Regions from separate parts of the Bradyrhizobium sp. ERR14 genome, predicted to be linked through region 2. Evidence: predicted binding sites of a transcription regulator. Region 2 holds the regulator's gene; each other region holds the start of a gene.

Region 1 (10,495 bases), on a different contig from region 2:
AAAATTCGTTCGGGGGATGAACGTGGCGGAATTTGACTTGTTCCGACGGAGCACCGTCCGTCGTGGTGAATCAGGCGAGATCGGCGGCCGCGATCCAGAACACCTCGCCCTCGGAGTCCTCGGTGTCGAGCCAGAGCAGCGGCAGTTCCGGAAAGGCCTCGTCGACCAATTCGCGGCCGCGGCCAATCTCGCAGATCAGTCCGCCGTCCGGGGTGAGGTGATCGGGCGCCTCAGCCAGGATGCGGCGGACCACGTCGAGGCCGTCGGCGCCACCGTCGAAGGCGAGCTTGGGTTCGGCCCGGCACTCAGGCGGCAGTGCGGCCATGCCTTCTGCGTCGACATAGGGCGGGTTGGTGATGATCAGGTCGTAACGCGCATCGCCGAGCGGGGCGAACAGATCGCCGCGATACAGGCTGATCCGGTCCTCGAGCCCGTATTCGCCGACATTTCGCGTGGCGACCTCGAACGCTCCCTTCGAGATATCGACGGCATCGACGGCGGCGTTCGGGAAATGCTGCGCGGCGAGGATGGCGAGGCATCCCGATCCCGTGCAGAGATCGAGCACGCGCTCGACGCCCGTAGGGTCGTCGATCAGCGATCCGGCCTCGCCGTCGCCGCCAAAATGCGAATCCAGCAGTTCGCCGATGAAGGAGCGCGGAACGATGACGCGCTCGTCGACATAGAAGGGCAGGCCACGCATGTAGATCTTGTTGACGAGATAGGCGGCCGGTTTGCGCGTGGTCACGCGCTGGTGGATCAGATCGAGCACGGTCTTGCCCTCGGCGGCCGTGACGCGCGCGTTGGCAAAGCTTTCGAGCTGTTCGGGATGCAGATGCAGCGCCTCGCAGACCAGGAAGGCGGCTTCGGCGACCGGATCGGTCGTGCCATGAGCAAAGGCGAGTTTTGCTTCAACGAAGCGGCTCACCGCGTAGCGGACGTAGTCGAGCAGCGTGAGGAGCTCGCCGCGTCCGACCGTCGCGAGCTTCGGTGCGGCGCGGCTGCGCGCGGTCTTTTTGGATGCTCTTGCCATCAGGATTTGGTCCAGCGTGCGGCGGCCTCGTCGTCACGGGCGTGGGCCTCGACCCAGCCGGTGCCGGTGGCGCTCTCTTCCTTCTTCCAGAACGGGGCGCTGGTCTTGAGGTAGTCCATCAGGAACTCGGCGGCATGGAATGCGGCCTGGCGGTGCTGCGAGGCGGTCAGCACCAGCACGATGTTCTGGCCCGGCATGAAGCGGCCGACGCGATGGATCACGGTGACGCCGTTCAGCGGCCAGCGGGAAATGGCTTCGTCGGCATGGCGCCTGATCTCTTCCTCGGCCATGCCAGGATAGTGCTCGAGCGTGAGCGCGGCGACCTTGGCGCTGTCATCGTCCGCGCGGCAGATGCCGGAGAAGCTCACGACCGCGCCGATGTCGGTTCGGCTCTTGGTCAGGACGGCGATCTCGCGCGCGATGTCGAAATCGTCTTCCTGAATACGGATGGTGACAGGGCAGCTGGCGACTGGGGAAGACATGGCCTAACCGCCGGTCATCGGCGGGAAAAACGCGATCTCGCGGGCGCCCGCGATCGCGGCATCCGATTTGACATGGGCGTGGTCGATCGCGGTGCGGATCACCTTCGGCTTCTCGAACGCGTAGGCATAGGCCTCGCTCTGGCCAGACAGCCAGGCGATCAACTCCTCGACGGTGCGCACGGTCGCCGGCGGCTCGATGGTCTCCTCCGCCTTGCCGACGCGCTCGCGCACCCAGGCGAAATACTTCACCTTCATCCCTCGTCCTCCTTGATGAGGTGATGGATGCCGGCGCGGAAATAATCGTAGCCGGTATAGATGGTCACGATCGCCGAGGCCCACAGCAGCGCGAGGCCAATCATCGAGACGACGGGCACCACCTCGTCGCCGGCAGGTCCCGCGAGCAGGAAGCCGATCGCGACGAGCTGGACCGTGGTCTTCCACTTCGCAAGCTTGGTCACGGGCACGCTGACCCGGAGCGCGGCGAGGTATTCGCGCAGGCCCGAGACCAGGATCTCGCGGCACAGGATGACGATGGCGGCCCACAACGACCAGCCATGGATGATGCCGTCGGCGGCCAGCATCAGCAGGCACGAGGCGACCAGCAGCTTGTCGGCGATCGGGTCGAGCATCCGGCCGAACGCCGATTGCTGATTCCAGATCCGCGCGTAATAGCCGTCGAGGTAATCGGTGACCGCGGCCGCGATGAAGAGGGCGACCGCCACCCAGCGCAGCCAGAGCGGCTGATCCAGAATCGACTGCGCATAGATGCATCCGACGACGACCGGGATCGCGGCGATCCGGCCATAGGTCAGGATGTTGGGGAGGGACATCGCGCGGCTGGTCGTCCCTCGTGTGGTGGCGATGTTCATCCGTCCTACCAATACCGCTGCTGCCTGAACGTCAACCGTCCCGCACCCCAAATGAGGTGCGGACACGACGATCATATGACTGCGGTCCCCCTTTAATTCATCCCGGCTGGGGATGGAAATACTCGAAAATCCTGCGCGCACTCTCGGCACTGACCCCCGGAACCTTGCCGAGATCGGCGATCGAGGCCCGTTCGATCTCCTTCAGGGTTCCGAAATGATGCAGCAAGGCACGTTTGCGTGACGGGCCGATGCCCGGAATCTCCTGCAAACCGGCCTCGCGGATGTCCTTCTTGCGCAGCTTGCGGTGGGAGCCGATGACGAAGCGGTGGGCCTCGTCGCGCAGCCGCTGGATGAAATAAAGCACGGGGTCGCGCGGCTCCAGCTTGATCGCCTCGCGCTCGGGCATGAACAGGGTCTCGCGTCCGGCATCCCGGTCCGGCCCCTTGGCGACCGACATCAGCGACACCTGGGTCAGGCCGAGATTGGCGAAGATCTCGCGAACGGCGTTGAGCTGGCCGCGGCCGCCGTCGATGATGACGAGATCAGGCCATTGCGGGAAGTCGTCGTCCTTCGCTTTGGTCGCACCCTCCTCGGGCGGGTTGATCAGGCGCTTGAAGCGCCGCTCCAGCACCTCGCGCATCATGGCGAAGTCGTCGCCCGGCGTGATCCCTTCCGACTTGATGTTGAACTTGCGGTACTGGTTCTTCACGAAACCGTCGGGGCCGGCGACGATCATGGCGCCGACCGCATTGGTGCCCTGGATGTGGCTGTTGTCGTAGACCTCGATGCGCTTGGGCGAATGGGGCAGGCTCAGCGTCGTGGCGATGGCATCGAGCAGGCGGCTTTGCGTGGCGGTGTCCGCGAGCTTGCGGCCGAGGGCTTCGCGCGCATTGGTCAACGCGTGGGCGACGAGTTCCTTTTTCTCCCCGCGCTTGGGCGCGGTGACCTCGACCTTGTGGCCGGCCTTGATCGACAGCGCGTTGGCGAGCAACTCGCTTTCCTCGATCTCGTGCGAGAGCAGGATGTTCCTTGGCGGCGGCTTGTCGTCGTAGAACTGGGCGAGGAAGGAGCCGAGCACCTCTTCCGGGGTGTACGTCTTCTCCGCGCGCGGAAAATAGGCCCGGTTGCCCCAGTTCTGGCCGGTGCGGAAGAAGAACACCTCGACGCAGGAGAAGCCGCCCTCCTGATGGATGGCGAACACGTCGGCCTCCTCCACCGTGCGCGGATTGATGCCCTGCTGCGACTGGATCGCCGACAGCGCGGCGAGGCGGTCGCGGTAGAGCGCGGCGCGCTCGAACTCGAGCTCACCGGACGCCTTCTCCATCTCGCCTGCAAGCTCCTGCTTCACCGCATGGCTCTTGCCGGACAGGAAGTCACTCGCCTCGCGCACCAGGGTGGTATAGCCGCCGAAGTCGATCTCTCGGGTGCAGGGGCCGGCGCAGCGGCGGATCTGGTAGAGCAGGCAGGGCCGGGTGCGGCTCTCGAAGAAGGAATCGGTGCAGGAGCGGATCAGGAAGGCGCGCTGCAGCGCCGTGATGGTGCGGTTGACCGCGCCGGCGGAGGCGAAGGGCCCGAAATAGCGCCCGGGCCGGCTCTGCGCGCCGCGATGTTTCAGGATCTGCGGCGCCCAATGGTCGCCGGTGATCAGGATGTAGGGAAACGATTTGTCGTCGCGCAGCTGCACGTTGAAGCGCGGCCGCAGCTGCTTGATGAGGTTGGCTTCCAGCAGCAGCGCCTCGGTCTCGGTGTTGGTCGAGACGATCTCCACGGTCACCGTGGCCGCGATCATGCGCAGGATGCGGGCCGGCTGCGGTGCATTCTGGCGCGCATAGTTGGATAGGCGCTTTTTGACGTTCTTGGCCTTGCCGACATAGAGCACGTCGGCATTCGCATTGAGCATGCGATAGACGCCGGGCGAGGTCGGGGCGAGCCGCACCGCGTGCTCGATCGCCTCATGGCCGGTCGCCAGCGGTCCTTCGCCGACGGCGCCGCTCTCTTCCAGGATATCGGGCAGCCGCGCATCGTCCTCGTCATCGCCGCCGCTGGTGGCGGGATCGAGGTCCGGAGGTGTTTCGGCTGGGACGTCCGGCACGGCGCCACGCACGGGTTTGCGCGCGCGGTCGTCCGGATTGTCGGTGGAATCGTGAACCATGGAGCGAATTTAGGCGCTGGGGGTGCCGATTTGAAGTTCCGGCCGTGCGGCACGCACAGGATGGCGGCGCAGTTCCCGGTAACGCTTGCTTAAGCCTGTTAACAGCGCGGTAACCCGGCTTAACAGCCCTTTAACTTAAAACTCTCGATAAATCTTACGCGAAAAAGTGGTGGTTCCGTAACCATGCGTTTTGCCTCGCGCGGCGGCGCGGGCGCCGCACCGGTGACGGCAGTTGCGTTGGAGTTAAGTGATGAAGAGGCTCGTTGTGGGCGCAGCCGCGTTGGTTGCCGCCGGCTGGACAGCTTCGGCGGAGGCCGCCGACATGACTTACGGTCAGCGCGCGCCCTATACCGTCAACCAGCCGCTCAACGCGTACAGCTGGGCGGGCCCGTATCTCGGCGGCAACATCGGCTATGAATGGGGCTCGGTGGACAACAACCCCTCGAAGCCGTCGGGCTTCGTCGGCGGCGTGCAGGCCGGCTACAACTTCCAGAATGGCCCGTTTGTGTTCGGCGTCGAGGGCGACATCCAGGCCGCCGGTGCCGACGACACCTTCGCGCCGTGGAAATTCTCCAATCCGTGGTTCGGCACCCTGCGCGGCCGCGCCGGCTATGCCTTCAGCAACGTGCTGTTCTATGGCACCGCCGGCCTCGCCTTCGGCGAGCTGCGTGCGCAGACCTTCGGCTGGACGGAATCGCACACCACCGCCGGCTGGACCATCGGCGCCGGTGCGGAAGTCGGTCTGGCCCCGAACTGGAGCGCCAAGCTGGAATATCTCTACATCGATCTGTCGACGACACAGTTCGCAATTACAGGGGTGTCAAACGGCTATAGCGCCAGCGTTGTGCGCGCAGGCGTGAACTATCGCTTCTGATAGCTGAAGAAAAAAATACCGGACCACAACCTCCCGGCCGCTCGCGGCCGGGATTTTTTTTTGCGCCAGGTATTCTTCGCGCCAAGTATTGCGCCGAATGTTGTGCGTCAGGCCCGCTAGGAGAGGATGACCAGATTGACCGCCTTCGGTCCCTTCCCCTTCTTGTCGGGTTCGACTTCGAAAGTAATACGCTGTCCTTCCGCAAGGTCCTTCAGTCCGGCCCGCTCCACAGCAGTAATATGTACGAAGACGTCGCGGCCGCCGTCGTCAGGCTTGATGAAACCGTAGCCGCGTTCGCCGTTGAAAAACTTAACCGTTCCCGTCATGGCCATCGGGAAACTCCCCCTCATTGCTCCTCCGCCGCAACGCAGACTCACGTCACGACATGACGGGGCACTACGGAGCCCGGGAGCTGGCCATCCTTGGGCGGACCGCTGGCGGTCCGGCCGGATCTTTCTTAGGCCTTCACTCCGCCGCAACCATTCGCGGAAGCGGAACGTAAAGCCAGTCACGGAAACAGCATAATACGGTTCTCTGCAGATTGACTACCGCTCCTGCATATTTTTCCCAAGAATGCCGGAGTGTTACGGGCTGGCTTTAAGGCTTGGGCACCTCCAATCGGAATCTGGCAGCACCACCTTGGCCGAGCGGCATTTCCAGCTCGGGCAGGATCGTCTTGAGCTCGCCCTGCAGCGTGTAGGGCGGATTGACGATCAGGAGCCCGGTGGAGGCGAGAGCTCCGCCGTCGAGCTGAGGCGCGACGCTGAACTCGAGGCGCAGACAATTTCCCGGCGGTTTTGCTGCAGATGCGAGCCGCGCCACCGTTTGAACCAGTGTGTCGGTGGCGCGCCGATTCTTGGCGGGATACCAAATGACATAGATGCCGGTTGGCCATTTCGCGAAGGCGGTGGAGAAGGCTTCGCCCAGCCGCTCGAACTCGTCCTTGGCCTCGAAGGGCGGATCGATCAGCACGAGGCCGCGCCGCTCCTTCGGCGGCACGAAAGCCGGCAGCGCCATCCAGCCGTCGAGGTCGACCACGCGGGCCTGTTCGTCGCGGCGCAGCACGTCGATCAGCGCTTTCCGCGCCTTCGGCTCCAGCTCGCATGCGATGAGCCGATCTTGCGGCCGGAGCAGGCCGCGCGCAATCAACGGCGAGCCTGGATAGGCCTTGAGCTCACCCTTGGGATTGAAGGCGCGGACGATATCGAGATAGGGTTGTACTAGCGCGAGGGTCTCGTTCGAGAGGCGCGCCTGCATCAGCCGCGCGATTCCGGTCAGCCATTCGCCGCCCCGGCGCGCCTCGTCGCTGTCGAGATCGTAGAGGCCGGCGCCGGCATGGGTGTCGATGACGCGGAACGCCCCCGGCTTGTCCTGCAGATAGGTGATGATGCGCGCCAGCACGATGTGCTTGATGACATCGGCGAAGTTGCCGGCGTGAAAGGCGTGGCGGTAATTCATGGCGAAGAGTTACGACATCACGCGCCGAAAGTAACTGCTGTCATTCCGGGCGGTGCATGGCACCGAGCCCGGAATCCATTTCGCCACGGCGCATGCTGCTGGATGGATTCTCAGATGCGCAAATGCGCATCATCGTTCGCGCTCCGCGCGCCCCGGAATGGCGGCGAACAAATCCTATCCGCCCCTGATCGGCGGCATCGTCACCTGATCGCGGCGGCAGGTGCGGCGTTCGATCTCGTCGCAAGCGCGGAATTGCAGGTCCTTGCTGAGGCAGATACGGACCTCGGACAGCCGCGTCCGGTTGCAGGTGACCGAGACGGCGGCATTGCTCAGCCCCGGATTGGCCTTGATGAAGGCTTCCTCGACCTCTGCCGGTGCCACGGTCTTGGCCTGAGACAAATCGAGATATTCGGCCGGGATCTTGATCGCAGCGCGCGCCTTGCGGATCGTCTCGAAATAGTTGCGGCCCTCGAGGCCCGAGCAGGTGCCGTGCTTGTCCCATTCGTTGAAGATCAGGCCCGGCGCCGGCATCAGATCAAGCATCGAGGAGACGATGCTGCGGTTCAGCCGCGGTGCGGGCCGCTGGCAATATTCCGGGAAGCCGGTCTCATATTGCGGCCACAGCCCATGCACCACGAAGGCGTAGGGCCGACCGCTGCACTGGATCTGCGACCGGCCGCCACGCTCGGCGGCCTCCTCGCAGAACGAGGGCGACCACGACAGCGACAGTACATAGAAGTCGAATTCGCCGGGCCCGTTCTGCCGCTTGTCCTGGGCGTTCGCGCTCCCGGCCAACAAGGCCAGTCCGGCGGCAAGGGTCAGGGAGATCACGAGACGGGAAAACGAATGCAATCTGGAATGAAACATGGCGACGCCCCTCAACTAGACTGTGCGAGGAAGCCTAGCAGGCGATAGGAACATTTCAAGAACAAAATTCGGGGCGACCGCCGTTCGGCGCCTTCGATCATCTCGAATCAGGGCTTCCTGCTCAGGGCTTGGCGGCGCGGCAGGCCGGATTATAGGCCCAGTTGCGGTCGAGCCCGACCACGCACCATTCGACGCCGTTGCCGTAGCCGGCGAAGCCGCCATCCTCGATGATCGAGAAGTGCACCTTGCGCACCTTGCCGTCATTGAGCATGGCCTCGCCGGTGCAATAGCGGCGGGGAATATTGTCGGACTGCCAGGGCCGGAATGCGGTCTCGCGAACGGCGGCGAAGCTGGTGATCCTCAACGAGGAATTCCAGAACGTGCTTTCCTTTTCCCAGAACTGGGTGGCGATGGTCGGCAGCGCCCGGTCGCAATCGGCGACGGCGCCGTCATAGCGCGGGCCGCTCAGCCAGAAGTTAAGCTCCAGCGGATTGGCGGCCCTAGCCTCACCGAGCGACATCGCGCCGAACATGAGGCCGAGCACGGCGGCATAGCGGAGCAATTTCAGGAAGGGGGCGCGCATGGTCAATCCGGACAGCTAAAGTCTTGCGAAGGTTGGACGGTGCCGCGAAGGCCGGGGGAGGTCAAGTGCAGCGCGGCAACACTTCGCCAGGAGTTGACCACAACTTCGTGGTTGGCAGGCTTGGGTTCTTTCCACTTCCCTCCCGGCACCGTAAACTGCCCGCCAGCCAATTGGAGTGACGGGAATGCGAATCATTGCGGCCGCGGGTCTTCTCGCCAGCCTGGTTGTCTCGGGTATGATGGCGAGCCAGTCGGCGCGCGCTGACTATGTGCCGCCGTTCAAGGGCAATGACACCGGCGGCATCATCGCCTATTCAATGGCCACCCAGGTCGATGCGCGCCAGGCCGCGGTCGATCACTGCGCGCGCTACGGCAAGGTCGTGAAATTCCTGGCGGTGCAGGCCTATGAGGGCGGTTACATCTCGTTCTCCTGCCGCTGGGTGCCTTATGGCGCCGCCGACCAGCCGATCCGCACGCTCTATTGAGGCGCTGTCGCAGGCCTGCAATTTCTCAGCCGGGAGCCTCTCACATGACGCGCAAACTCGCTTTGCTCGGCTCGACCCTTTGCCTTGCGTTGTCTGCAGGCGTGGCGTGCGCCGACGACCTGCCGGTCCGCAAGGCCGGTCTTTGGGAGATGAAGCTGGTCACATCGGGCTCGCCCGTGCCCGAGATGACCATGCAGCACTGCACCGACGAGACCGTCGACAAGGAGATGAGCAACAACGTCTCCCCGATGGCCAAGCAGATCTGCGCCAAGCAGGAGATCAAGAAGACCGCGACCGGCTATGTCAGCGATTCCGAATGCAGCGTCGCCGGCGTCAGCACTACCTCGCATGCCGAGATCACCGGCGATTTCAACTCGGCCTATACGGTGAAGACCTCCTCGCACGCGCAAGGCGGTGTCGCCGGCGCTGCGGGGCGCGATACCACCATGACGCTGCAAGCCAAGTGGCTCGGGTCCTGCAAGCCGGACCAGAAGCCCGGCGACATTGTGATGCCCGGCGGCTTCAAGATGAACGTGCGCGACATGGACAAGCTGAAGGCGCTGCTGCCGAAGTAGGGCTACGGCGGCTACACCGGTATCCTGACGCTCGCCCTTAGTCCCCCCATCGGGCTGTCGCCAAGCGTAATGTCGCCGCCATGCGAGCGGGCGATGTCGCGGGCGATGGCGAGGCCGAGGCCGGTGCCGCCTTCATCCTGGTTGCGGGCGTTGTCCAGCCGCAGAAACGGCTTGAACACTTCTTCGCGCAAATGCGCGGGAATGCCGGGTCCGTCGTCGTCGATCGTCACGGTCAAATAACGGTGATCGCGCTGGCCGGTGATGGCGATGGCCTTGCCGTAGCGCGCCGCGTTGGTGACGAGATTGGCAAGGCAGCGCTTGAACGAGGCCGGCTTCACCGTCACCACGGGCAGGCCGTGGAAGGCGACGGTCGCGGTATGGCCGTGGCGCTCGGCATCGCTGCGCAGCTCCTCGAGCGCCTGCGCCATGTCGGTCGGCTGCGACTGCTCACCGGAATCGCCGCGCGCAAAGGCGAGGTAATCTTCCAGCATCATCGACATCTCGTCGACGTCCTTGCGCATGCCCTCGAGCTCGGGGCTGTCGCCGATCAACGCCAGCTCGAGCTTGAAGCGGGTCAGGATGGTGCGCAGATCGTGACTGACGCCGGCGAGCATCGCGGTGCGCTGCTCCATGGTGCGCTCGATGCGCGACTTCATTTCCAGGAAGGCGACCGCTGCGCGCCGCACCTCGCGCGCGCCCCTTGGGCGGAAGTTCGGCGCCTCGCGGCCCTTGCCGAAGCTTTCGGCAGCGTCAGCGAGGCGCAGGATCGGCTTGATCTGGTTGCGCAGGAACAGCACGGCGACGATCAGCAGGATCGACGACGTGCCGACCATCCAGAACAGAAAGATCTCCGAGTTGGAGGCATAGGCGGCGCTGCGCTGCGCGAACACGCGCATCACGGCGTCGTCGAGCTGGATGCGGATCTCGACCAGATTGGAGCGACCGACCGTGTCGATCCAGAACGAGCGCCCGATCTGGCGGCCGAGCTGCACCGACAGCGTCTGGTCGAGCAGCGAGAAGAACGGCTTTGGTCCCGGCGGCGGCATGTCGCCGGCGGGCAGGAAGTCGACGACGAGGCCGAGGCGCTGCTGCGCGATGCGGCGGATCTGGTCGCGATCCTT
Region 2 (10,495 bases):
ACGCCGCACCTATCGCTTCTTCGAGCCGGAGATGGATGCCAAGGTCCGCGAGCGCCGGCAGCTCGAGAGCGACCTGCGCCACGCCATCGCCCAAGGGGGGCGCGACGGCGGCCTCGAGGTCTATTACCAGCCCTGCCTCAGCCTGAAGGACGAACGCATCACCGGCTGCGAGGCGTTGGTGCGCTGGCGCCATCCCGCGCGCGGCATGGTCTCGCCGGCGGAGTTCATCCCGATCGCCGAAGATACCGGTCTGATCAACGAGATCGGCGAATGGGTGCTGGCGACCGCCTGCCGGGACGCTGCGAACTGGCCCGACGACATCCGCCTCGCCGTCAACGTCTCGCCGGTGCAGTTCAAGAGCGGCACGCTGGCACTGAAGATCATGGCGGCGCTCGCTGCTTCCAACCTGCCGGCGAGCCGGCTCGAGCTCGAGATCACCGAGGCGGTGCTGATCCGCGACGACGACACGGCGCTGGCGATCCTGCACCAGCTGCGCGCCATCGGCGTGCGCATCGCGCTCGACGATTTCGGCACCGGCTACTCGTCGCTGAGCTATTTGCACCGTTTCCCGTTCGACAAGATCAAGATCGACCGCTGCTTCGTCGACGACATCGCCGGCCCCGACGGCTCGGCCAGCATCGTCCAGGCCGTCGTCAATCTGGCGGCCGCGCGCCGCATGACCACCACGGCCGAGGGCGTCGAGACCGAGGAGCAGCAGCGTCTGCTCCGCGCGCTCGGCTGTTCCGAGATGCAGGGCTATCTGTTCAGCGCCGCGAAGCCCGCCGACAAGGTGCTGGAGCTGTTTGCGCTGCATCGCAGCCGGCTCGCCCAGCGCGGCGGCGCGAAAGCCCGCCGCCGCGAGGCGAGTTAGGTCCGCTGCGGACACACCGCTAAGGTTCCAAACGAAATCGCCCGGGAGCGGTCGTCCACTCCCGGGCGATCGATGTCTGGAGGCCGCCAGACCTAGTTCGGCACTGCAGCCTTCGACGCGGGCTTTGCGGCCACTGCATTCGCGCTCACGCCGTGCAGGAAGTCGTACGCGGCATGCAGGGCCTTGTCGTCCTCCTCCTTCGGCGGAACGTAGGACTGCGATCCGGTCTGCTCGCCGCCCTCGCCGGCTGAGAGATGCCCGCGCATCTGGGACTCCGCCATGGTGTCCATGCGGCCCTTCAGCTCAGGCGGCACGTCCTGCAGGATCTCGATGTCGGGGGCGATGCCCTGGGCCTGGATCGAGCGGCCCGACGGGGTGTAGTAGCGCGCCGTGGTCAGCGCCAGCGCGCCATTGCCGGCACCGAGCGGAATGACCGTCTGCACCGACCCCTTGCCGAACGAGCGCGTGCCGATGATGGTCGCGCGCTTGTGGTCGTGCAGCGCGCCGGCCACGATCTCGGAAGCCGAGGCCGAGCCGCCATTGACCAGGACCACCAGCGGCTTGCCCTTCGTGAGGTCGCCGCCATGCGCAGTGAAGCGCTGGGTCTCTTCTGGACTGCGGCCGCGGGTCGAGACGACCTCGCCGCGCTGGAGGAAGGCGCTCGACACGGACACAGCCTGGTCGAGCAGTCCACCCGGATTGTTGCGCAGGTCCATCACGTAGCCGGTGAGCTTCTCCTGCGGCACCTGCTTGGAGATCGCGGCGATCGCCTTCTTCAGGCCGTCGGTGGTCTGCTCGTTGAACGAGGTGACGCGGATATAACCAATGTCGCCGTTCTCGACGTGGAAGCGCACCGGGCGCACATGGATGATCTCGCGCGTGATCGCGACGTCGAGCGGCGCGTCAGCGCCCTTGCGCACGATGGTGAGCTTGGTCTTGGTATCGACCGGGCCCTTCATCTTGTTGACGGCCTGCTCGAGCGTCATGCCCTGCACGGCCTCGCCGTCGATCTTGCTGATGAGGTCGCCGGACATCAGGCCTGCCTTCGAGGCGGGCGTATCGTCGATCGGCGAAACGACCTTGACGAGGCCGTCTTCCATCGTGACCTCGATGCCGAGGCCGCCGAACTCGCCGGAGGTGGTCTCCTGCATCTCGGTCCAGGCCTTAGCGTTCATGTAGCGCGAATGCGGGTCGAGCGAGGTCACCATGCCCGTGATCGCGCCTTCGATCATCTTGGCGTTGTCGGGCTTCTCGACATAGCTCGCTTTGACGCGCTCGAACACCGTGCCGAACAGGTTGAGCTGGGAATAGGCATTGTCCGCGCTCGCTGCCGCCCGTGCCGCCCATACACCACCGTGCGGGCTGGCGACCAGAAGGGTGAGACACGCTCCGGTGAGCGCGCCCAGAGGGAACAGCAGGGTTTTCCGCATGGATGGGCTTGCCTTTTTGCTTGGCGGTTCGCTTGAGCTTGCTTGGGCTCGTCTCTCGAGACTTGGGAAGCAGACTTGGGAAGCGCCATGCAATTGGCGATCCAATCCACTTCTCACAATACCATTCTGGTTTCTTCAAGGCCGGGATGCACCGCCGACCGGTACACCGCAAAAATCGCTTCGTTCGGGCCTAAACTTTTGGCAACGTTGCAGGACTGGCCCGCCCCCAAAGGTACCTAAAGGGGCAATCGGTGCGCCCGTCCACGCCGCGCAGCCATGCCATTTTAGGATGGTTTTGGAACGCTGGACGGGTTAGGCGATGACACAAGGCTTCAAATTCTCGGGAGGATAACAATGAACGAAGCACCCCGGATCCGGCCGGAACGGAACGTCGAGCTCGGCGCCAGCAACGAGCCGTTCCAAAACCTGCACGAATTCATTCGGAAAGCGCGGGCCAACCTCAACCAGAACGCCTGGGACTACATCGTGGGCGCCGCCGAGACCGAAACCACGATGCGCCGCAACCGCATGGCGCTGGACGAGATCGCCTTCCGCCCGCGCGTGCTGCGCGACGTCCGCAAGGTCGACGGCTCGGTTCAGCAGTTCGGCCGCAGGATGCGCCTGCCGGTGGTGCTCGCCCCCGTCGGCGCGCTCGAGATCTTCGATCCGGATGGCGCGGCGAGCGTCGCGCGCGCTGCCGGCACCTTCGGTGCAGCGCACATGCTTAGCTCGGTGTCCGAGCCCGGCCTGGAGCAGACCGCCGAAGCCGCACCCGATGCGCTGCGGCTCTATCAGCTCTATGTCCGCGGCGACGACGCCTTTGTCGCCGATGTCGTCAGCCGGGCCGAGAAGAGCGCCTATGCCGCCTTCTGCCTGACCGTCGATACCGCCCATTACAGCCGTCGTGAGCGTGACATCGCCAAGCGCTACGTTCGCGAAAGCCGCCTGCGTGCCACCGGCGGCGATTTCCAGAAGGGCCTGGAGTGGCGGACCGTGAAGATGATCAAGGACAAGTTCAGGATTCCGCTGATCCTGAAGGGCATCGCCACCGCCGAGGACGCCCTGATCGCGATCGATCACGGCGTCGAATGGATCTACGTCTCCAACCATGGCGGCCGCCAGCTCGACCACGGCCGCGGCGCCATGCATGTGTTGCCCGAGATCGTCGAGGCCGTGAAGGGCCGCGCCAAGATCATGGTCGACGGCGGTGTCTGTCGCGGCACCGACATCGTCAAGGCGATCGCGGCGGGCGCGGACATGGTCGGGATCGGCCGGCTGCAATGCTGGGCGCTAGCGGCGGCTGGCGAGGCCGGCGTCGCGCGGATGCTGGAGCTGCTGGAGGACGAAGTGCTGCGCTGCCTCGGCCTTTTGGGCGCCACGTCATTTGCCGAGGTCGACAAATCCTGCCTGCATCCGGCGACCGCCACCAACGCGCCGAGCGTCTTCAGCGCATTCCCGCTATTCGACCACGATCCCTATCGATACTGAGTGAAAGGATGCAAGTGAACTCGCTTTCTCCCGGCAGCGCGGATGCGCTTCTGTTCGATCTCGGGCGCGTGGTGCTCGACATCGACTTCTCCAAGGCGATCGCCTGCTGGGCGGGACATGCCGGCTGCCAGCCCGAGGCCATCGTCGCGCGCTATGTGCGTGATGAGGCTTACCGGCTGCACGAGGTCGGCAAGATCAGCGACGAGGACTATTTCGCCTCGCTGCGTGCTTCGCTCGGCATCGGCATTTCGGACGCCCAGTTCCTGGAAGGCTGGAACGCGATCTTCGCCGGCGAGATGCCTGACATCGCCGAGCTGCTGCCGCGCGCGGCGAAGCAGATGCCGCTCTACGCCTTCTCCAACACCAACCGGCCGCATGTCGACTATTTCTCGAAGGAATACGGCGAACTGCTCGGCCATTTCCGCGCGCTATATCTGTCGTCCAGCATCGGCCTGCGCAAACCGGATGCGGAAGCCTTCGACCATGTCGTCGCCGCCATCGGCGTGCCCGCAGGACGTATCGTTTTCTTCGACGATCTCGCCGAGAATGTTGAAGGCGCGCGGTCGCGCGGACTGACAGCGGTGCATGTGACGTCGCCGCGCGACGTCGGGAACGCCTTGACGGCATTGGGCATCTGACGATCTCCGCGCAGCGGGAGACGCCAACGTCGCACAAGTCTTCCGGAACCAATTTTTGCCCAAAATGAGGAACCAGAGCGCTTTGTGTATTTTTGTACGGAGTTCCGGGAACGGAATGGCCCCTTACGGACTCTTGAGTCCGTTGGGACTTCTACACCGGACTTATGCACGTGCTGGGCAAAACCTATCTCACCAAGCAAGCCTCTCTCCTGCTCGAATTCGCAAGAACCACCTCGGATTCGGACCTTTCCGCCAAGCTGATCAGCAAGGCCGCCGACCTGAAATCCCAGGCCGATCCGCTGCCCGACAAGGATCAAGGGCCGAAGGCTCCCGACGTCGCGCTGGACGCCGGGCCGGACCGGCCGAGCGGGAGTTGAGCGATGCTGGCCGTGGCGCTCGTCATTCTCGTCCTCGCCATGGCCACCCTCCTGCCGATCGGTCTCGTTCTCTGGATCATGCCACGCCAAGCCTGAGCCTGCCTTCCATTCTGGGCCGGATGCGGCAGGATAAATCCTGCCCGCTCCGCCATTTTGCCTCTGCCCCCGCGCTCGGCTAGAAGACTGTCGGAACATTTCATCCGAACGTGCCGAGCAGGAGTTTCGCCGTGGCCTTGATGCCGGTTTCCGACGCCCTTGCTACGGTGCTGGCGGGTGCAGAGCCGCTGCCTGCAGAGATGGTTTCACTCGACGAAGCCTACCATCGCGTGCTCGCGCAGGACGTCGCTGCGCGGCGCACCCAGCCGCCCCAGGCGATGTCGGCGATGGACGGCTATGCCGTGCGCGCGGCCGATGCGGCAACAATGGATTCCAGGCTGACGATGATCGGTGAGGTCGCAGCGGGCCGTCCGTTCACGGGAAAGGTCGGCGCCGGCGAAGCCGTACGGATCTTCACCGGCGGCGTCGTTCCGGACGGCGCGGATGCGGTCGTGATCCAGGAGGACACGATCGCCGAAGGCAAGCACATAACGATCAAGGAAGCCGCGATCGTGGGTCGGCACATCCGCCCCGCCGGCGTCGATTTCCGCGAGGGCGACGTTCTCCTGCGCAAGGGAACCCGTCTGACGGAGCGCGATCTCGCCCTCGCCGCCGGAATGAACCACCCGCAACTCGCCGTTTGCCGCCGTCCGAAGGTCGCGATTCTCGCCACCGGCGACGAACTGGTGATGCCGGGCTCAACGCCCGGGCACGGCCAGATCGTCTATTCCAACGGCTATGCCCTGCACGCGCTCGCCCGCAGCGAAGGCGCCGAGACCATCGACCTCGGTGTCGCCGCCGATACGCTGGAGGCCACCACCGCCGGCATCCGCCGCGCGCGTGAAAGCGGCGCCGACATCCTGGTCACGACCGGAGGCGCATCGGTCGGCGACCACGATCTGGTCCAGCAGGCGCTCAAGGACGAAGGCATCGCGATGGCGTTCTGGAAGATCGCGATGCGGCCCGGCAAGCCGATGATGCACGGGCGGTTAGGGGCGATGGGCGTCATCGGCCTGCCCGGCAATCCCGTGTCGTCCTACGTCTGCGCCTTCCTGTTCATGGTGCCGCTGATTCGCGCGCTATCAGGCCGTTCCGTGATTCATCATCATCGCGAGCGCGTCGTGCTGGGCCGCGATCTCGGCGCCAACGACCAGCGCGAGGATTATCTGCGCGCGCGCCTGGAAAAGCGCGACGATGGCGCGCTCGTCGCCCTTCCCGTCAGCCATCAGGACTCCTCTCTGCTTGCGAATCTTGCTGCAGCACAGGTACTTCTCGTGCGCGCACCGTTTGCGCTGAAGGCCGAGGCCGGCAGCCCCTGCGAGGTGCTGCGGCTCCCCGTCTGAACTGCGCCGCCACACGCATTCCGTGAGTTTCGTTCTGTTCACGGTAAATTAAGCAGTTGCGGAACACATATCGAACATATAGTGTCCGTTCATGATTTGTTTCGAGATGTAGCCGCTTATCGCTGAACTCATCGTCTCGGAATCGAACGACATCAACCGGGGGACTTTGTTCGAGATGTTAACGCGCAAACAATACGAGCTTCTGCGGTTCATCAGCGAGCGCTTGAAGGAAAGCGGCGTGCCGCCGTCCTTCGACGAGATGAAGGATGCGCTCGACCTGCGCTCGAAGTCAGGCATCCATCGCCTGATCACCGCGCTCGAGGAGCGCGGCTTCATCCGCCGCCTGCCCAACCGCGCCCGGGCCATTGAAGTGATCAAGCTGCCGGAGCTCCAGGCTGCCGCCGGCAACCGACGCGGCTTCACGCCAAGCGTCATCGAGGGCAATCTCGGCAAGCTACGCGCGAGCTCCAGCCCGTCCGCGGACGAGGGCGAGCGACCCGTTGCGGTGCCCGTGATGGGCCGCATCGCGGCCGGTACTCCGATCGAGGCTTTGCAGACCCGCAGCCACACGATCAGCGTGCCGCCCGACATGCTCGGCTCCGGCGAGCATTACGCGCTCGAAGTGCGCGGTGATTCCATGGTCGAGGCCGGCATCCTCGACGGCGACATGGCGCTGATCCAGCGCAACGAGAGCGCCGATACCGGCGACATCGTGGTGGCACTGATCGACGACGAGGAAGCCACGCTCAAGCGCTTCCGCCGCCGCGGCGCCTCGATCGCGCTGGAGCCCGCCAATGCCGCTTATGAGGTGCGCATCCTGCCGCCGAACCGCGTGAAGATTCAGGGCAAGCTGATCGGGCTTTACCGCAAGTACTGATACCGGAAGTACTCGATACTGAAGTCTTTAGCGCCTCGCGCGCGCCTTCGATCGGCCTCGCCGATCAGAGATTGGAGCGGATAACGGTCCGCTCCGGCTGGATAGTCTTTCTGGTATCGCACAGATTGTCCGGCCCCTCCTCCTTTCGCGACATCCTCGGCAGGCCGCGCGACGCAACATCGCTTCGCGGCCTTTCGAGTTCGAGGGGGGACGGCCCAAATGCGCAGCTCGTTTGAGTGCAGCCGCAGCAACGCTGATCGCATCACCAGCATCGCGTTGCCGCGCAATCGCATCACTCCGCCGGTCGTTGACACGCGCGGTTGTCGAGACGCGGCTGCCAAATGCACGGAAGCCGACTTTGTTCCTAACAAATTCGGAAAAGATGGAAAAGATAATGTGATCGGGGCTCGCGGATCCCAGCCGCAGATTTGCCTACAACCGAGCAGACCGTCACGTGCTTCCACTCTGGTAGGGGCCTGCGCCTCCGAAAGAGGTGCGGGTCGCTATCTCTGCATTGAGGAGCACCCGATGTGTGACTACAGCCTGCATGCCGTCGCGACGCGCCCCGCAGAAGTCGGCGAGACGATCGTTACGACAACATTCCGCGGCACCTCGACGCGCGGCTTCGCCTCCGAAGCCGATCTCTCCGTCGCGGTCTGCCTGCTGCCGGGGACGGAGCTCGCCTTCGCCGACGACGTCCGTTACGACAACCGCTGGATCTGGACGCGCACCGTCAACTCCCGCGTCGGCAAGTTCGGCAAGATCGATCCGCACATTCCCGATCGCCATCATGACGCGATCGAATTCCCGGACGGCAAATCCGTGCTGGTGACGCAACTGGTCGAAGGCCAGCGCGCAACCGTGCTGCAACTGCCGGTGACCCAGCCGATCGGCGAGCGCGAGCACAAGCCGCAGATCATCGCCGACAGTCGCCCGACGGTCACACGACTGCCGATCGGCTGACGCCCTCCGCCCGATAAGCCGAGGGCCAGGATTGAAATGCCGTCGCCGGCCGAGGCCGGCGAGCCCGGTGGGTTTTTGTTTCATGAAATTCGATCGGCGAGCGCCGCCGCCTCGCCTCGTCGCCGCACGAAGTTTGAGCCGTGCTGCCTGAATTTTGAACGTCCGCTCCGCAGCCAAATGACCGATGCTGTCGTGGTTTGAGGCGGCGGACACGCTCGATGAAAACCTTCATTCGCGTCGTTGAACTCTGGGTGCCTGACCGGACGCGCATGCGGCTGGAATTCGGCGGCGGCCTCTACGATGAAGGGCTGTCCGCGTTCAAGGCCGTCAGCGAAGAGCTGCACTTCGGATATGACGAGGGGCTTCCAGGCAAGGCCTGGGCCTGCGGCCATCCCGTCATCCTCACGAAATTCGCCAACTCCTATTTCAAGCGGATCGATCAGGCCGTCGCGGCCGGCCTCACCTGCGGCGTGGCGGTGCCGGTGTTCGCAGGCGAATTCCTGCAAGCCGTGATGGTGCTGTTCTGCGGCGACGACGAGGCGCATGTCGGCGCGATCGAGCTCTGGCACAACGATCCTGATCTCTCCCACGAGATGGGCCTCGTCGACGGCTATTACGGCGCGGCGGACATGTTCGAATTCAACTCCCGCCACACCAGGTTTCCTCGCGGCTTCGGCCTGCCCGGACGCACCTGGAAGGCGGGCCTGCCGCTGATCATCAAGGACCTGCACGACGCCAAGAGCTTCCTGCGCTGGGAGGACGCCGCCAAGGTCGGGATCAATCTGGGGGTCGGCGTACCCTACCGAACCGGCACCGACCAGACCTGGGTTTTGACATTCCTCTCGGCGCAGGCAACGCCGATTGCGCGACGCTTCGAGATCTGGGTCCCGAACGAGGCCCGTTCGGCACTGGTCTTTCGCGCCGGCGATTGCAGCGCGCAGACCGACCTTGCCGCACGCTATGCGGACAAATCCATCGCCCGAGGCGAAGGCAGCATCGGCGGCGCCTGGGCCACCGGCATGCCCGCGCTCAACGACGATCTCACCCATGACGGCTCGATCGCCGGGTCCGAGGCCTGCGCAGCCGGGCTGAACCGGATGGTGGCCCTGCCAGTCATCGGCAACGCAAGGCTCGAGGCCGTGCTGGCCTGGTATCTGTAATCGATGGCGTCAATCGTCGGCCTGCAAGTCTGTCTCCGATGGCGTTGCATCGCGGGTGCGGGGAGCCGCCTTCGGCACGAGGCTGCCGTCGAAATCACCTTCGCCGACACCGGCCGGTGACCACGGGCGGTTCGTGCCGCTCGCCCTCACCGCCTGAACCGAAAAGCCGTCGCCGCGCTGCGTCAATGCCAGCGCGCCCTGGCGAGCGAGCCGCTGCCGATCCACCACCATCGCGGCACAATCCGGCGGCGCGGGCCGCGACGTCACCACCAGCGCGGCGCGGCTGCAATCGTCCGCCAACGCGTCGATGCGCGAGGCCAGCGCGACCAGCCGTCCGTCGGCGAGCGGCGTCACGCAGCCGGACTCGTCGCACGATATGCCGCTCGCCAGCGCGCTACTGCCGGCATCGCGCGGATCAGCGTCGGCAGACAACCACTCCTTCAGCAGGAAATTGTCCTTGCCTGCCCTGATCAGATGCAAACGCCCGTCCGCGCCCCGCACCGCGACGCTCGCGCCGTCCCCGGCGATCAGGATATCGGGCTGCCGCACCGACAGCCCCCAACCGATGGAAAGCAGCAGCACCACGGCACCGCCCCAGCGCAGGGGCGTGCGCAACAGGCCCATCACGATGACCCCCAGGCTCGCTGCGATCAGCGGCGCGATGCCGAAGGCCGGGATGCGGCCGACCGCGCCCGGCAGTGCCGCCACCCAGCGCGAGACCGCGACCATCCAGTCGATCCCGATCCCCATCAGCCACCAGAACACGCCGTCGAGCCCGAACGGCGCTGCGAGCAGGCCCAACAGCCCCGCCGGCATCACCAGCGCAGAGACCACCGGCATCGCGCCGAGGTTGGCGAGCACGCCGTAGGGCGTGACGCGGTGGAAGTGGAAGGCGGCGTAGGGCGTGGTCGCAAGCCCTGCGATCAGCGAGGCCAGGAACAGCATCGCGATCTCGCGGCCGCCCCACAGCGCGATCCGCGCTGTCGCCGAATGATCGGGGGACGCAAACAGGTTCGGCATGCCGATCTGCACCAGCGCAACAAGTCCGAGCGTCGCGGCGAACGACATCTGAAAACTCGGATGCACCAGCGCCTCCGGTGCGACCGCGAGCACGATCAGCGCCGCCACTGCGAGCGTGCGGAAGGTGATGGCGCGGCGATCGACCATCACTGCGATCAGCACCACCGCCGTCATGAAGAACGATCTCTGTGTCGCGACCTCCGCGCCCGACAGCAGCAGATAAAACGCAGCC
Region 3 (10,495 bases), 120 kb from region 2:
AATGCGGCCGGCGATCTCGTTCTGCTGCGCGTTCAGCGCCCCCGGCACGGTCTCGAACCATGCACCGGCGCCCTTCACCGACAGCTCGGAAATCTCGCCGATATGCTTGCCGCCGATCTTGACGCAGAGCGCCTCGGGCTTGAGCCGAAAGCCCTTGCAGCCCTCGCAGGGCACGTCGTGGAAATACTTCGCCAGCTCCTCACGCGCCCACTCGCTCTCGGTCTCGCGGTAGCGGCGGTTGATGTTGGTGATGACGCCCTCGAACGGCTTCTTGGTGTCGTAGGAGCGCACCCCGTCCTCGTAGGAGAACTTGATCTCGTCCTCGCCGGAGCCGTGGAGGATCGCGTTCTGCGTCTTCTTGGCCAGGTCCTTCCACTTGGTGGTCAGCGTGAACTTGTAGTGCTTGCCGAGTGCGGTCAGCGTCTGCACGTAATAGGGCGACGACGACTTGGCCCAGGGCGCAATCGCGCCCTTGCCGATGGCGAGCTCCTTGTCGGGGATGACGAGGTCCTCGTCGACATGCTGCTCGACGCCGAGGCCGCCGCAGGCCGGACACGCGCCGTAGGGGTTGTTGAACGAGAACAGGCGCGGCTCGACCTCGGGGATGGTGAAGCCGGAGACCGGGCAGGCGAACTTTTCCGAGAACAGGATGCGCTCGGGGCCGCTCTTGTCGTGGATCTTCGCCGTCTTCTTTTTCTCCTCGGCGGGCGCGGCCGCGGGTGCGTCGGCGAACTCGACGACGGCAAGGCCCTCGGCGAGCTTCAGCGCGGTCTCAAAGCTCTCGGCGAGGCGCTGGCCGATGTCGGCGCGCACCACGATGCGGTCGACGACGACGTCGATGTCGTGCGGGAATTTCTTGTCGAGCGTCGGCGCCTCGGCGAGCTCATGGAAAGTGCCGTCGATCTTGACGCGCTGAAAGCCCTTCTTGAGCCATTCGGCGAGCTCCTTGCGGTACTCGCCCTTGCGGCCGCGCACGACCGGCGCGAGCAGATAGAGGCGGGTGCCCTCGGGCAGCGCCAGCACGCGGTCGACCATTTGCGACACGGTCTGGCTCTCGATCGGCAGGCCGGTGGCCGGCGAATAGGGCACGCCGACGCGCGCCCAGAGCAGGCGCATGTAGTCGTAGATCTCGGTCACGGTGCCGACGGTGGAGCGCGGGTTCTTCGACGTCGTCTTCTGCTCGATCGAGATCGCCGGCGACAGGCCGTCGATCTGGTCGACATCAGGCTTCTGCATCATCTCGAGGAACTGGCGCGCATAGGCCGACAGCGATTCGACGTAGCGGCGCTGGCCCTCGGCATAGATCGTGTCGAAGGCGAGAGAGGATTTGCCGGAGCCGGAGAGGCCGGTGAACACCACCAGCTTGTCGCGGGGAATCTCGACGTCGATGTTCTTGAGGTTGTGCTCGCGCGCGCCACGGATAGTAATTGCGCGCAGGCTGGAGCCCGCGTTCTGTTGTTGGCGCTTCGCCTTGATCACTTCATCCATCCGAGTTGCCCTCAAGGAATCCCATGGGTGCGCGACCGCGCCAATAAAAAAGGCGCGCTCGCCCGGAACCGGGATCGGCGCCGATGGGGTTGTCAGCGAACGTAGGAAGAACGGAGACGGATTTCCAGTGGGACTTGCGAATCGTCAACGGAATGTTGGCGCGCTGGCGGCATCTGGCAGCAGGGGCGTTGCGGAACTGCGCGACTAGCGTGCTCGCAAAAACAAAAAGGCCGGCGCGAGGCCGGCCTTTCGTGACGATGGGACGTCGGTAGCGATCAGGACTTCAGATCAATACCGGGCGACCACGGGGCCGCCGAAGGTGTAGTTGAGGCGGACGGTACCCATGTCGACGTCCTGCTTGATCCGGTCGATGCGGTCGTTGACGCCGAGGATCGTGAACGAGTTGTTGCGCTTGCCCATGAACAGGTGGTCGTATTCGATCGCAACAGACCAGTTCGGTGCGAAGCCGAATTCGATGCCGGTGCCGACCGCGCCACCCCAGCGGGTCTCGCTCGCGCTGTCGAGGACGACGCCACCCAGCAGACCGTTATATTTGGCGTGCGTGACGGCCGCGCCACCCTTCACGTACCAGAGCACGTTGTTCCAGGCATAGCCGACTTGGCCGGTGAACAGGCCAATTGCGTCGATCTTGGTCTGGTTGACCAGCGGGCCAAGCACCAAGCTCGTATTCGAGCCCTTCAGGTTGGCCCAGTCGCCCTGAGCTTCGAGACCAAACACCCAATTGGCCGACTGCCAGCGGTAGCCGACCTGGCCGCCGACGACGCCGCCGGTCGCATTGTGACAGCCTTCAGCCGTGTCCGGACCGGCAATGCCGAAGATATTGTTGACGTCCCAGCAGTTGCGGCTCGAGGCGCCGCCGCCGTTGATACCGATGTAGAAACCGCTCCAATTGTACATCGCGATCGGCGCGACCGGAGCCTTGGTGTAGGGGCGGGCCGCCAAATCGGCCGCCGAGGCGGGTGCCAACGCGCTAAGTGCGAACAAGCTGGCCGAAGCCAGCAAAAGCTTCTTCATATCCATTCCCCAGTTCCGTTTCTTTCTGACCTTCCGAAAAGCGGAAGAGCCAGCGGACCTATGACCCGACTAATGTCATTGCTTTACACCATTAAAGCCAAAGGTTGTGTCACCCGGGGGCCACATCTCTGCGAAAACGCGAGCGAGCCGGTTGGCGCGCAAGAAACAAAAAGGCCGGCGCGAGGCCGGCCTTTCGTAACGCGAGGCGTTGAAGTGTAGCTTAGTACTTGGCAACAACCGGGGCGCCGAAGTGATAGTTCACGCCGACCTGCACGGTGTGGAAGTTGAGCGTGCCGGTGGTGACCGGAGCGCCGAGACCGGAGAAGTAGGTCTCGCCGCCGAGGCTGCGATAGAGGTACTCGCCCTTGACCGACCACTGCGGAGCGAAGAACGCCTCGACGCCGGCGCCGACGGTCCAGCCCGAGTGGAACTTGCTGTCGGAGACGGTCACGCCGAGCGCGCTGACGCTGACCTTGTTGTCGATCCAGGCGTAACCACCGGTGCCGTAGAACAGCACGTTGTTGACGGCCCAGCCGATGCGGCCGCGGACGGTGCCGAGCGCGTCGGTCTTGGACGACACGGTGATGCCGAGAGCAGTCGCCGAGGCGCTGACGTCAGCCCAGGAACCATCAGCCTCGATGCCGAACACGACGTTGCCGGCCTGCCAGTTGTAGCCGGCGGTGCCGCCGACGAAGCCACCCTTCATCTTCGGGTCGCCGGAAGCGTTTTCCCAGGCGCCGCCACCGACGATACCGAGATAGAAGCCGGTCCAGTTGTAGACGGCAGCCGCCGGAGCGATCGGAGCCTTGGTGTAGGGGCGGGCTGCGAGGTCGGCCGCCGAAGCGGGCGCAGCGAGAGCGAACAAACAGGCCGAAGCCAACAAAACCTTCTTCATTTTCAACTAATCCCAGTCCCAGTTTCTGTTGTTGCCTTCCTGACCGGAAGGGCAGCGGACTCAACGGCCCAACTAATGCCGTGCTTACACCACTAAAGCCGCAAGTTGTGTCTCCGAAAAGCCACAGCAGTCGAAAAGGTGATGGTTACTGACTTATTGCCCCCCGTTCATGTCGCGCCAAACGAAAAAGGCCGGCGCGAGGCCGGCCTTAGACGTCAATGATGTCAGAGGGATATCAGTACCGCGCGACGCCCTGCGCACCCCAGTTGAAGTGATAATTCACGCCTGCCTTGACCGTGTGGACGGTATCGGTCCACTCGGACCGGTTGGTCACGACGGGGCTGTACTGAATCGTGCTCTTGCCGAAATCGATATAGTTGTATTCGACCTTGGCCGACCAGTTCGGAGCGAACATGTATTCCGCGCCGGCGCCGACGGTCCAACCCCAGCGGGTGTTGTTCTGGATGAAGACGTTTCCGGGGACGCCATCGTAGCGATGCTGAATGTCGCCGACCGCAGCGCCGCCGCTGACGAAGAAGAGAGCGGGGCCGGTCGAGTAGCCGAGACGGCCCTTGATGTCGCCGAAGCCGCGGATTCTCGTGAAATAGGTGTCGCCGAGGCCGGCATTGATCTCGGCCGAACGACCGTTGATGTCAGCCCAATGATAGTCGCCCTCGATGCCGAACACCCAGTTGGCCGCCTGCCAGTTGTAGCCGACCACGCCACCGACAAAGCCGCCGGTGGTGTCGTAGTTCTGACTTCCCGCAAAGAGCGCCGTATTCGGACCGCCAAAGAAGGTTTCGTCGCTGCGGCCCCAGGCACCACCGCCCTGCACACCGAGGTAGAAGCCGGTCCAGGTATAGATCGGAGCGGGGGGCGCGACCGGCGCCTTTGTATAGGGACGCGCTGCGAGATCCGCAGCACCGGCCGGAGCCGAGAGGGTCAGCGCAACCGCGCCGGCGAAGCCAAACAAAATCTTCTTCACTGTAATCTCCCCAGTCGTGTCCGCCTCTCTGAGTTCCCCAAGGCGGACGATCAGGCGCGAGGCCCATTGCATCAATTCCAGGCACGACGATAGCTCGATTCTGCGGCAGAGTCCGTGCCCGGAGTGCAACAGTTGGATGTAATCGACCTACCTCTAACTTAATGAATGTTAAGTAGTTTTTGCCGTTCACGGGAACCCGATTTGGTTCCATCCCGATTGCCATCGCAGCGCCATCTGGATGCCATCGCGTCTCCACATTTGGCGGCGATTTCTGCAGGAACAAATCTGGAACAAATCGCCGGTCGGTGCTATATGTGGGGATAACCTCGGGGGTGATGGGCTGATCAGCCCCTGCAAGCGTATAGGGTCGCCTTAACAGGGCGCAGAGGAACGCGGGCAGCGCGCTCGGCCTTAGGAAATTCAGTGGCATTCGGAGTGGAGAGCGGCGATGGCGGGAAGCGTCAACAAGGTCATTCTGGTTGGAAATCTCGGCAAGGATCCTGAAATCCGCCGCACCCAGGACGGGCGGCCGATCGCGAATCTGAGCATCGCCACCTCCGAGACCTGGCGCGACAAGAACAGCGGCGAGCGCAAGGAAAAGACCGAGTGGCATCGCGTCGTGATCTTCAATGAAGGGCTCTGCAAGGTCGCCGAGCAATACCTGAAGAAGGGCGCGAAGGTTTACATCGAGGGCGCGCTCCAGACCCGCAAATGGACCGACCAGAGCGGCGTCGAGAAGTACTCGACCGAGGTCGTGCTCCAGGGCTTCAATTCGACGCTCACGATGCTCGATGGCCGTGGCGGCGGCGGAGGAGGCGGCAGCTTCGGCGACGAGCCGGGCGGCGATTTCGGCTCCTCCGGTCCAGTCAGCAGCGCGCCGCGCCGTCCCGTCGCCGCCGGCGGCGGTGGCCGCAACAGCGACATGGACGACGACATCCCGTTCTGAGAACGGACCGGACGATCAGGGGGCGCTGCCGGCTGAGCGGCGCCTTCTCATTTCGTGTCAGCAAACCTTACTAATCGGCAGGAAGGGCTCGGGTTTTCCAGGCCCGCTTCATGTTTGGGTTGAACTCGGATTGCCCAGCGCAATCGCGTCGAAGGGCGCGTTGACGCGCGATCGACAGGGGTCCCAGAGGCGATTTCGGAAGGCCTGTTCCCGGTCCCTCCGAGACGCTCCCCTTAAGGCCGTAAGCTATTGGAAAAATAAGCGGAAAAAGCGCTTCCCTGAAGCCTGCGAGGGTGGTTATCAGGGTCTCGATGCGCTATATGATTCCCAGATAAAACCTCACCGGATTTCCCCTTGGCTGACGACGACGACAAGCCCGGCGACCAGCCGGGGCAACCCTCGGATATTCGCCCCGTCTCCATCTTCGAGGAGATGAAGAAGTCCTATCTCGACTACGCCATGAGCGTGATCGTGGCGCGGGCGCTGCCTGATGCCCGCGACGGTCTGAAGCCGGTGCACCGCCGCATCCTGTTCTCGATGAACGAGCAGGGGCACACGCCCGACAAGAAGTACGTCAAATCCGCCCGCGTGGTCGGTGACGTCATCGGTAAGTATCACCCGCACGGCGACCAGTCGATTTACGACGCCATGGTCCGCATGGCGCAGGACTTCTCGATGCGCGTGCCGTTGATCGACGGCCAGGGCAATTTCGGCTCGGTCGACGGCGATCCCCCGGCTGCCTATCGTTACACCGAAGCGCGCCTGACCAAGGCCGCGCTGGCTCTGCTGGCCGACATCGACAAGGACACCGTCGACTTCCAGCCGAACTACGACAACAACGAGACCGAGCCGTCGGTCTTGCCGGCCAAGTTCCCGAACCTTCTCGTCAACGGCGCCGGCGGCATCGCGGTCGGCATGGCGACCAATATCCCGCCGCACAATCTCGGCGAGGTCATCGACGCCTGCGTCGCGCTGATCGACAACCCCGCGCTCACCATCGACGAGCTCATCAACATCGTGCCCGGACCGGATTTCCCGACCGGCGGCGTCATTCTCGGACGGCAGGGCATCCGCTCCGCCTATCACCTCGGCCGCGGCTCGATCGTCATGCGCGGCAAGGTCGCGATCGAGACCATCCGCAAGGAGCGTGAGGCGCTCATCATCACCGAGATTCCCTACCAGGTGAACAAGGCGACGATGGTCGAGCGCATCGCCGAGCTGGTGAAGGAAAAGAAGATCGAGGGCATCGGCGACCTGCGCGATGAATCGGATCGCGAAGGCTACCGCGTCGTCATCGAATTGAAGCGCGACGCCGTGCCGGATGTGGTGCTGAACCAGCTGTACCGTTTCACGCCGCTGCAGACCAGCTTCGGCGTCAACATGGTGGCGCTCGACAGCGGCCGTCCTCGGATCATGCATCTGAAGGACCTGCTCGCGATCTTCGTCGACTTCCGTGAGCGGGTCGTCACGCGGCGCACCAAGTACCTGCTCGCCAAGGCGCGCGACCGCGCCCATATCCTGGTCGGTCTGGCAATCGCGGTGGCCAATATCGACGAGATGATCCGCGTGATCCGGACCTCGCCGGACCCGACCACCGCGCGCGACACGCTGATGTCGCGCGACTGGCCGGCCCGGGACGTCGAGGACATGCTGACCCTGATCGACGATCCTCGTCACCGCATCAGCGCGGACGGCACGATCCGGCTTTCGATGGAGCAGGCGAGGGCCATTCTCGACCTGCGCCTTCAGCGTCTCACCGCACTCGGCCGCGACGAAATCCGCGACGAGCTCGACAAGCTTGCCGGCGAGATCGCCGATTATCTCGACATCCTGCGCTCGCGCGAGCGCGTGCTGGGCATCATCAAGACCGAGCTCGCCGAGGTGAAGGCCGAGTTCGCCACGCCGCGGCGCACCGTCATCATCGAGCAGGAAGGCGAGGTCGAGGACGAGGACCTGATCCAGCGCGAGGACATGGTCGTCACGGTGTCCCACGCCGGCTACGTCAAGCGTGTGCCGCTGTCGGCCTACCGGGCGCAGCGCCGCGGTGGCAAGGGCCGCGCCGGCATGCAGACCCGCGACGAGGATTTCGTCAGCCGCCTGTTCGTGGCCTCCACGCACACGCCGGTGCTGTTCTTCTCCTCGCGCGGCCAGGTTTACAAGGAGAAGGTCTGGCGTCTGCCGATGGCCGCGCCGAACGCGCGCGGCAAGGCGCTGATCAACATCCTGCCGCTGGAGCAGGGCGAGCGCATCACCACCATCATGCCGCTGCCGGAGGACGAATCCACCTGGGGCGAGCTCGACGTGATGTTCGCCACGACAGGCGGCAATGTCCGCCGCAACAAGCTGTCAGACTTCGTCGACGTCCGCCGCTCCGGCATCATCGCCATGAAGCTGGATGACGGCGAGTCGATCGTCGACGTGCAGATCTGCACCGAGCGCGACGACGTGCTGCTGACCGCCGCCGGCGGCCAGTGTATCCGCTTCCCGGTCCCCGATGTGCGCGTGTTCACCGGGCGCACCTCGATGGGCGTGCGCGGAATCGCGCTCGGCGAAGGCGACAAGGTGATCTCGCTGGCGATCCTGCGCCATGTCGAGACCACCTCGGACGAGCGCTCGGCCTACCTGAAGATGCGCCGCGCCGTCGCCGGCGAAGCTGCGGCCGAAGAGGCCGCCGCGGACGCCGAGGCCGAGGAGACCTCCGGCAGCTTCCAGCTCGCGCAGGAGCGTTACGCCGAGATGTCGGCGCAGGAGCAGGTCGTGCTCACCGTCTCCGTCAACGGTTATGGCAAGCGGACATTGTCCTACGAGTACCGCACCACCGGCCGCGGCGGCAAAGGCATCGTCGCCATGAGCGTCAACAACCGCAACGGCAATCTGGTCGCGTCCTTCCCGGTGGAAGATGCCGACCAGATCATGCTGGTCACCGACAAGGGCCAGCTGATCCGCTGCCCGGTCGAAGGCATCCGCATCGCCGGCCGCTCGACGCAAGGCGTGATCGTGTTCGACACCGCCGAGGACGAGCATGTCGTCTCGGTCGAGCACATCACCGAAGAGGCCGAGAGCGGGAATGGCGAGAACGGGAACGGGGCGTGATGCCCCGTTCTACACGCCGTTCGCAAGCTCGCTCGTGAGGTCGGCAAGCGCCTCTCGCTTGCCGATCTGTGCCATCCAGCACCAGAGCTCCAGCGTGCAGTACAGCCGATAGAGATCGAGCGTCTCCTGCCAGTCGGGGCGCCCCATCTGACCACAGCCGGCGAGCAATCCGTCGCGCTTTGGCGCATCCTTCGGCGTGAAATAGTACAGCGCCTTCGCGATATCCATCAACGGATCGCCCGATGTCGCGTTCTCGAAGTCGACGATGCCCGTCAGGCGTGGTGCGCCCTGCGACGTCACCAGCACATTGCCAGCATGGAAATCGTAGTGGCACAGTCGAGGGGTGATTGCTGCCTCGAACAGTTGCTGTCGTGCCGTGACGCTGTCGCGAAGACGCTCGGCTAAAGCTGGATCGCCGCCGCGTGTGAGAAACTCCCTGAGCTTTCGGTCGAACTGCGCCGACATGTAGGCCTGGTTGCTCGGATGCGCCGTCCAGACGCCGTTGGGGCCGATATAGCCAAAGCTGTCGAGGGCGACGTCGTTGATCCGGCGTAGCGTCGCGCCCATCTCGGCGTAGATCGCAAACAGCTCGGTCTCCGACAGCGTTGCCTCGCGTCGGCCGAGTACCGTGCCGTCGAGCCGGGTCATGAGCAGATAGTTCAGCTCGATCGCCGTTCGCGTGTCGTCGGCAAGCAGGATTTTGGGAATGGACGTGCCGAGGTCTCGCAGGAGCCCCAGGACGTAAACCTCCTTGGCCATCTTCCATTGCAGCGATTCCGGATAGACCTTGAGGATGCAGGGGCGCGCATCCGCCAGCGCGATCTCGAGCACGGTGCTGATCTCCCCGCCATGTAGCTCTGTGATGCCGAGCAGCGATGCCTGCGGGTATATCCGGCGGATGATCGCTTGCACCTGATCGGCCGAGACCGGCAGGCGTGGCTTCAGCTTCAAGGAAGGAGCGTCACTGGTTGTCATGGCTTCAAGGTCAGGCTTGTATCCTGGATGGAGCGAAGCGAAATCCGGGTTCTCGCAAGGCTCAAAAGTCCCGGATTGCGCTGCGCTCCATCCGGGCTACGCGCCATGCCCTAAATCTCCAGCTCCGTGCCGAACTCTACCACCTGCTTGGTCGGCACGCCGAAGAACGCGGCCGATCGTTCGGCGTTGCGCTGCAGGAAGGCGAACACGCCTTCGCGCCAGACCCACATGCCGGGAATGTCCTCGCTGGGAATGATGGTCTCGCGGCCGACGTAATAGGTGATGTCGGAGAGGTCGATGCCGGGCAGCTTGCTCTGGCGACAGACGAGATTCAGGCCTTCATAGATCGTCGGGTTCTGCATGAAGCCGTAATGCAGGATCACGCGGGTGATGCCGGGAATGATGTCGATCACCTCGGCGCGTTCCTCGTCCGCGATGTGCGGAAGCTCCTCGATCAGCACGGTGACCAGCAGCACGCGCTCGTGCAGCACGCGGTTGTGCCTGACGAACTGGGTGAGCGCGAGCGGCACGCCGCGCGGTGCGGAGGCCAGGAACACGGCGGTCCCGGGCAGTCTTGCGCTGCACTTGTTCACGGCGGTCTCGATCAGGTCTTCCTCGGGCTGCCGGAGCCGGCCCCTCGCGGCCTCGACCAGCTTAACGCCGGCGCGCCAGGTCAGCATCAGGAAGGCGACGAGGCCGGCGAGCAGCAGCGGAAACCAGCCGCCTTCGAACAGTTTGATCGAGTTGGCCGAGAAGAAGATCACGTCGATGACGAAGAAGGCGCCGTTCACGGCCACCACGAGCCAGGGCGAATAGCCCCACTGGATCGCGACCAGCGCGGCGAGCAGCGTCGTGATCGCCATCAGCAGCGAAACCGCGATGCCGTAGGCGCCGGCAAGCGCGTCCGACGTGCCGAAGCTCAGGACTGCCCCGAGCGTCGCAGCTGCAAGCAGCCAGTTCACCAGCGGCACGTAGATCTGGCCGATCGCGTGGCTCGTGGTGTGACGGATCAGCATGCGCGGCAGGAAGCCGAGCTGGATCGACTGCTGGGTCAGCGAGAACACGCCGGAGATAATCG

What was found. Region 2 encodes LexA, which represses DNA repair genes until DNA is damaged. Its sites were predicted from a motif close to TGTTCNNNNTGTGTTCNG; they were not measured.
Region 1: a site for LexA is predicted at 7,779-7,796, ahead of GGD62_RS29360 (ribonuclease T2 family protein). Genes of this name have one in related genera too.
Region 3: a site for LexA is predicted at 4,679-4,696, ahead of GGD62_RS04595 (single-stranded DNA-binding protein). Genes of this name have one in related genera too.

What each region holds. Positions count from the first base shown of each region.
Region 1 is NZ_JACIHD010000014.1:75,276-85,770, forward strand. Features, by position in the region: gene prmB (50S ribosomal protein L3 N(5)-glutamine methyltransferase) at 71-1,030, opposite strand; gene GGD62_RS29325 (molybdenum cofactor biosynthesis protein MoaE) at 1,030-1,512, opposite strand; gene moaD (molybdopterin converting factor subunit 1) at 1,516-1,767, opposite strand; gene pgsA (CDP-diacylglycerol--glycerol-3-phosphate 3-phosphatidyltransferase) at 1,764-2,381, opposite strand; gene uvrC (excinuclease ABC subunit UvrC) at 2,479-4,533, opposite strand; gene GGD62_RS29345 (outer membrane protein) at 4,784-5,407, shown strand; gene GGD62_RS29350 (cold-shock protein) at 5,524-5,739, opposite strand; gene GGD62_RS29355 (23S rRNA (adenine(2030)-N(6))-methyltransferase RlmJ) at 6,005-6,865, opposite strand; gene GGD62_RS29360 (ribonuclease T2 family protein) at 7,040-7,732, opposite strand; gene GGD62_RS29365 (hypothetical protein) at 7,854-8,315, opposite strand; gene GGD62_RS29370 (hypothetical protein) at 8,500-8,799, shown strand; gene GGD62_RS29375 (DUF3617 family protein) at 8,844-9,374, shown strand; gene GGD62_RS29380 (ATP-binding protein) at 9,386-10,495, opposite strand, start outside.
Region 2 is NZ_JACIHD010000001.1:1,035,475-1,045,969, forward strand. Features, by position in the region: gene GGD62_RS05125 (EAL domain-containing protein) at 1-871, shown strand, start outside; gene GGD62_RS05130 (S41 family peptidase) at 964-2,301, opposite strand; gene GGD62_RS05135 (alpha-hydroxy acid oxidase) at 2,656-3,789, shown strand; gene GGD62_RS05140 (HAD family phosphatase) at 3,798-4,427, shown strand; gene GGD62_RS05145 (hypothetical protein) at 4,598-4,804, shown strand; gene glp (gephyrin-like molybdotransferase Glp) at 5,032-6,243, shown strand; gene lexA (transcriptional repressor LexA) at 6,419-7,120, shown strand; gene GGD62_RS05160 (hypothetical protein) at 7,649-8,083, shown strand; gene GGD62_RS05165 (GAF domain-containing protein) at 8,302-9,243, shown strand; gene GGD62_RS05170 (ComEC/Rec2 family competence protein) at 9,253-10,495, opposite strand, start outside.
Region 3 is NZ_JACIHD010000001.1:917,846-928,340, reverse strand. Features, by position in the region: gene uvrA (excinuclease ABC subunit UvrA) at 1-1,488, opposite strand, end outside; gene GGD62_RS04610 (outer membrane protein) at 1,777-2,523, opposite strand; gene GGD62_RS04605 (outer membrane protein) at 2,744-3,418, opposite strand; gene GGD62_RS04600 (outer membrane protein) at 3,654-4,403, opposite strand; gene GGD62_RS04595 (single-stranded DNA-binding protein) at 4,852-5,349, shown strand; gene gyrA (DNA gyrase subunit A) at 5,704-8,442, shown strand; gene GGD62_RS04585 (phosphotransferase family protein) at 8,452-9,393, opposite strand; gene GGD62_RS04580 (potassium transporter Kup) at 9,528-10,495, opposite strand, start outside.